2 regions of the Anoxybacillus sp. P3H1B genome follow, and region 2 is predicted to be linked to the other one. Evidence: predicted binding sites of a transcription regulator. Region 2 holds the regulator's gene; the other holds the start of a gene.

Region 1 (3,148 bases), on a different contig from region 2:
TTACAATGAGTAGGAAATGAGCCGAAGACAGCGTTTGGACCATGTTCTTGATGGTGGCAATAGCGAATGGTCTATTTGGGGGGATGGATAATGAAACGACTTTTTATCAAGCAGAAGCTATTTAGGTATGGGTGAAAAATTTACAATCAAAGATCATACGGAAAAAGATGTTTATTACGTGGAAGGCAGTTTTATGAAAATTCCTAAAACGTTTTCAATCCGGAATGCAAGTGGAGAAGAAGTAGCTCTTATTACGAAAAAAACGTTCAGTTTTTTACCGAAGTTTTTTGTAGAGGTGAATGGTCAAGAAGTCTTAACAATAAGAAAAGATTTTTCTATTTTAAAACCGCGCTATACGATTGATGCAGCCAATATTGAAGTTCGTGGTAATTGGTGGGAAATGGACTTTCAAGTTTTGCGGCAGGGGAAGGTTGTCGGCTATGTTAGTAAGAAGTGGTTTACTTGGGGGGATAGTTACGAAGTTCAAATATTGGATGAAGAGATGGAAAAGATCATCGTCGCCATTGTCATTGCTATTGATTGTGTAAAAGCTGACCAAGCTAATGCTTCCATCATTCATACTAGTTCTTAAAAGGAAAGCCTGCTACGTGGGAACGGGTGCCTGTCACTTGTCGAAAATCATGTAGAACCCCTCCAGCTGCTTAAAATACGGCTGGAGGGGGGGATAGGAACGGACTGTTGCGTAGAAAGAACTTGAACCCTCATGCAACATCAGTCAAATCGGAATTTTTCTACCTGATCAAAAATGAATCATAGGGTTGGCCATCATCTTAAAATATTTTTAACAACTGGTAGATCCGCTGCCCTCGTTGTTTACAACGAAGCGGCTTTGTTTTTTGATATGTCTGAAGTGTGATGATGTTTTCGTTAGGCTAAAATCGCCTGCGCCTTTTCCTGCAAATAATCGACGAATGACAGGCCCTGTCCCTTTCCCCTCGTTTTTATTTATTCTTCTATTCCTAAAGCCTGGAGGTAATGTGTCAAACTTTCCTCTGCACATTTGGTCACCAGTTCGGTAAAAGGCTCCAATTCCCCTTCTACACTTGCTTTTTCTAACGATTCATAATACTTTAAGCGATGTTCAGGGCTTGCCTTAATAATCGCAGGAGGGTATCCATGGTGCATGAGTATAAAGTTCATCATCAAACGTGCGGTTCGTCCGTTCCCATCCGCAAAAGGATGGATATAGACAAGCCGAAAGTGAAGCTTTGCAGCTAATGGGACGGGATGAAGCGCGGTCTTATTTTGTTCATACCAAGAAAATAAATGATTCATTTCCTCTTGGACATTTAAAAAATGAACAGGGTGATGAACGCTTCCTGAGATGCCTACATGATGTGTTCTGTATTTCCCTGCATTTTCATTGTCAATATTTTTTAATTCATTCATTTTTACATGCCTTTCACCTCTTGATAGGAATCGCAATGGCGAATATGGTGATATACCGCTTTAATTCTACTTTATGTTGATTGAGTAAAATATTAAAGTATATTTTGCATTTTAATAGTTAACATCAAAAAACAGAGGATGAATGCCCTGTCACTTGTCGAGAGTGGAAAAAAGATGGGCAACGAAATGTTTGTTCACTATGTCACAAATTCTCTACATATTTGTCACAAATCAGTCAACGTCCTTTAACAAAAGGCACATCGTTTTTCATTACAATAGTATGTGAAAGGTTGAACAATATTTTCACCGTATGATTAGGGGTAACATGCATCGAGGAGGGAAAGCTACGATGTCTGAACTGTTTTTAGCTCGGCTTCAATTTGGCGCAACCACGATTTTTCACTTTTTGTTTGTTCCGCTATCCATCGGTTTAGCTTTTATGGTTGCACTGATGGAAACATTTTATGTGGTGAAAAATCAAGAGATTTATAAAAAAATGGCGAAGTTTTGGGGGCATTTGTTTTTGATTAATTTCGCGGTTGGGGTGGTAACGGGAATTATTCAAGAGTTTCAGTTTGGAATGAACTGGTCAGAGTATTCGCGCTTTGTTGGGGATGTGTTCGGCGCTCCTTTGGCCATTGAAGGACTGCTCGCTTTCTTTATGGAGTCGACGTTTATCGGTTTATGGATTTTTGGCTGGGGGCGTCTATCCAAGAAAATCCATTTATTGTGCATTTGGCTTGTTTCCATTGGAACGATGCTTTCGGCTCTTTGGATTTTGGCCGCAAACTCGTTTATGCAGGAACCTGTTGGCATCGTCATTCGGAATGGACGGGCTGAAATGAACGATTTCTTTGCTTTATTACGAAACCCACAATTATTAGTGGAATATCCGCACGTGATCTTTGGATCATTGGCGACAGGCGCTTTCTTCATTGGCGGCGTGAGCGCGTATAAATTATTGAAGCGGCAAGAAGTAGAGTTTTTCCAGAAGTCGTTTCAAATGGCGATGGTCGTTGCTTTGATTTCCGGACTCGGCGTGGCGTTTAGTGGACATGCCCAAGCTCAGCATTTAATGGAATCCCAGCCAATGAAAATGGCCGCAAGCGAAGGGCTGTGGCAGGACAGCGGCGATCCGGCCGCTTGGACGATTTTTGCCCTTATTGATGTGGAAAACCAAAAAAATAACTTGGAGCTATCGATTCCGTATGCGTTAAGCTATCTTGCTTATGAGAAGTTTGAAGGCAAGGTGCCGGGAATGCTCACCTTGCAAAAGGAATATGAAGCAAAATACGGACCGGGCAACTATATTCCGCCGGTGAAAACGACATTTTGGAGCTTCCGCATCATGGCGGGCGCAGGGCTGTTGATGATTGTGATGGCCGCGTTCGGCTTATGGTGGAATTTCCGGGAGACACTAATGAAAAAATCAGCCTTTTTAAAGATCATGGTGACATTGATTGCCTTTCCATTTATCGCGAATACGGCGGGCTGGATTATGACAGAAATCGGCCGTCAGCCATGGACCATTTTTGGATTGATGAAAACGGCTCAATCGATTTCGCCAAATGTGTCTGTCGGCTCATTATTGTTCTCGTTCATTGCCTTTACAACGATTTATCTTATTTTGGCCATCGTGCTCATTTATCTGTTTGTGCGGGAAATTAAAAAAGGAGCCGGGCATCATGATGAACAGAAGGAAAGCGATCTTTCCGTGGATCCTTTTGAAAAGGAGGCC
Region 2 (3,148 bases):
GTAGTGGTGTAATCATATTCAGAAAATCGCAGTCCATGCAAAACGGAACGAATGTCTGCTTCGTATTGGTATCCCCCTTGGTCTTTAAATTTTTCTTGCAGGATATCATATTCTTTTAGCAATTTATCGTAACGTTTTGGGTCTGCAAGAAGATCGGGATCTCCCATCTGCTGTTCCATTGTGCGCAGCTCTTGTTCCATTGCTTTTAATGGGGAAAACACGGTCATCATTTCCTCCCATATTGATAGGGTGGAATCGAGGCCGCTATCTTGGGCAAGATAACCGATCGTGACGTCTTTAGGTTTGATGATTTCCCCGCTGTCATATGACAGTTCGCCAGCCATGATTTTAAGTAGCGTTGATTTTCCCGCTCCGTTTCTTCCGACGAGAGCGATGCGGTCTTTTGACTGTATTTCTAATTTTATATTCGATAAAATAAGATCAGCGCCAAAATATTTAGAAAGTTGTCGTATTTGTAAAATGATCATTGTTTTTCACCTCTCGTTTTACTAGTGTATCGCAAGAGCTTTTACTTGGGCAATAAAACGAGTTAGAAAAGACAGACGGGAAAAAATAGTGTATAGTTTATAAGTGGAGGAGATATTATTGGCATCTTTTACGCATTTTAATGAACAAGGCCGCGCCAAAATGGTCGATATTACCGAAAAGGCGGATAGCGTGCGTGTGGCGGTGGCTCGGACAAGTATTACGGTGAGCCAGGAGATTTATGAAGGAATTGTCAGCCATTCTGTAAAAAAGGGAGATGTCCTTGCGGTTGCTCAAGTCGCTGGTATTATGGCGGCTAAAAAAACTGCTGATCTTATTCCCATGTGCCATCCTTTAATGTTAAAAGGAGTCGATATTCAATTCGAATGGAGGATGCATGAACAGAGCTGTGAGCTGATCATTACAGCGACTGTGAAAACGAAAGGGAGCACAGGGGTAGAGATGGAAGCGCTCACGGCTGCTTCGGTCTGTGCGCTTACGGTTTATGATATGTGCAAAGCGTTGGATAAAGGAATGGTGATTGGGCCAACATATCTCGTAGAAAAAGCCGGAGGGAAATCCGGACACTACCAGCGTAAAGCAAAGTAAGACGGTTTAAGTGAATGCGGGGGATTTATCATGAGCAATGAACAGCCGAAAATTCCACAGGCAACTGCTAAGCGATTACCACTATACTATCGTTTTTTAAAAAATTTATATGCTTCAGGAAAACAGCGAGTATCTTCAGCTGAATTAAGCGAAGCCGTTAAAGTCGATTCAGCAACCATTCGGCGTGATTTTTCTTATTTTGGGGCTCTTGGAAAAAAGGGTTATGGGTATAATGTTAGTTATTTATTATCGTTTTTTCGCAAGACGCTTGATCAAGATGAAATCACGGAAGTGGCGTTAGTCGGAGTCGGAAATCTAGGAACAGCATTTTTAAATTATAATTTTATGAAAAATAATAATACAAAGATCGTGATGGCTTTTGACGTCGATCAAGCAAAAGTAGGGACAGAAGTGGGTGGAGTGCCTGTTTATCACTTAAATCAACTGGAAGAACTCATCCATGAACAAATTTCTGTGGCGATTTTAACCGTTCCAGCGCATGCTGCGCAGTCTATTACGGATCGTCTTGTGCAGAAGGGAATCAAAGGCATTTTGAATTTCACTCCTGCACGCCTAAATGTGCCGGAAAACATCCGGGTGCATCATATTGATTTGGCCATTGAGCTACAGTCGCTTGTATATTTTTTAAAGAATTACCCATCTGAATCAAATGGAGTGAACTCATTGTGAAATATTTACTTATTTTGCTTGTTATTGTCTTATTGTTTGGGACGAAAAAACTTCCAGAGCTGGGGAAATCGCTCGGCCAGTCGCTAAAAGAATTTAAGAGTGCGACGAAGGGATTAACGGATGAAGAAGAAAACAACAAAAAAGCGTAACGATGAACGGTAGGATGGTTCCATATGAGCGATAAAGAAATGTCTGTATATGAACATCTTGGGGAATTAAGAAAACGATTGATTATTGTGCTGATTTTTTTTGCTATTGCTTTGACTGCCAGCTTCTTTCTTGTCGAGCCTGTGATTCGGTATTTGCAACAGGCTGATGAAGCAAGAGAGTTAACGATGAATGCCTTTCGATTGACCGATCCGATTAAAATTTATATGCAATTTGCATTTGTCATCGCTTTGATTATGACCGCACCGGTTTTGCTTTATCAAATTTGGGCCTTCGTCAGCCCTGGACTATACGAAAAAGAGAGAAAAGTGACACTTAGCTATATTCCATTGTCATTATTTTTATTTTTAAGCGGCATTAGCTTTGCCTATTTTGTTTTGTTTCCATTTGTCGTCCGTTTTATGCAAGACTTGGCGACAGATCTAGGCATCAATCAAGTAATTGGCATTAACGAATATTTTACGTTTTTGCTTCAGCTTGTATTGCCGTTTGGTGCGTTATTTCAATTGCCGGTGATCGTTATGTTTTTAACGCGTCTTGGGTTGATTACCCCTTTTTTACTGTCAAAAGGGAGAAGGTATGCGTATTTGCTTTTATTAATTGTAGCAGCGATCATAACCCCTCCAGATGTAATATCACAATTAATTGTAATGATTCCGTTGTCTTTTTTATATGAAGTGAGCATATGGATCTCAAGAATCGCCTATCGAAAAGTGCTTTTAGCGGAACAAGCAAGGGCTGACTTAAAATGAACGTCAGCCCTTTTTATTTTTGTTGATTTCGAATTCTAATATATAGGGTGATCAGTCGCAAAAATACACCGAAGTCTAAAGTGGCCAAGACCATTAAGGCAACGGTAGAGAAATTCCATATGCTCTCATGGGCGCTTTGAGTGGCTAAATAAGTGAATAAAGCCCCCATTAGAAAGTAGAACAACGCGGTGCTTAAAGGTGAAATTCTCATAATGAAAAGCCCCCAAATATAAATTGCATCTTGTCGGTTTCTTTTATGATTTGTTCGATATGATCAGCAAAGACGGTTTGCATCACGACAACGAACGTATTCATTGTCACATGAGCAAAGATCGGAACGAAAATACGCTTTGTTTTGGCATAAAGAAAAGCAAATGTAAATCCCATGGTTGAATACAGGAGAAGGTGTTCAAGCTCCATATGGACGACTGCGAACAATAAGG

Evidence for each region. Region 2 encodes Rex, which represses fermentation and respiration genes when NADH is low (regulators of the CRP and FNR family bind a similar motif). Its sites were predicted from a motif close to TTGTGAAATATTTCACAA; they were not measured.
Region 1: the regulator Rex is predicted to act here: its motif matches at 1,691-1,708, upstream of AT864_RS16655 (cytochrome ubiquinol oxidase subunit I).

Annotation. Positions count from the first base shown of each region.
Region 1 covers NZ_LPUG01000031.1:18,609-21,756, reverse strand. The annotation lists partial or broken gene AT864_RS16665 (LURP-one-related/scramblase family protein) at 91-592, shown strand; gene AT864_RS16660 (Fic family protein) at 967-1,410, opposite strand; gene AT864_RS16655 (cytochrome ubiquinol oxidase subunit I) at 1,760-3,148, shown strand, end outside.
Region 2 covers NZ_LPUG01000033.1:5,867-9,014, forward strand. The annotation lists gene abc-f (ribosomal protection-like ABC-F family protein) at 1-488, opposite strand, end outside; gene moaC (cyclic pyranopterin monophosphate synthase MoaC) at 607-1,095, shown strand; gene AT864_RS17025 (redox-sensing transcriptional repressor Rex) at 1,126-1,785, shown strand; gene tatA (twin-arginine translocase TatA/TatE family subunit) at 1,782-1,934, shown strand; gene tatC (twin-arginine translocase subunit TatC) at 1,959-2,705, shown strand; gene AT864_RS17040 (YdiK family protein) at 2,719-2,916, opposite strand; gene AT864_RS17045 (CPBP family intramembrane glutamic endopeptidase) at 2,913-3,148, opposite strand, start outside.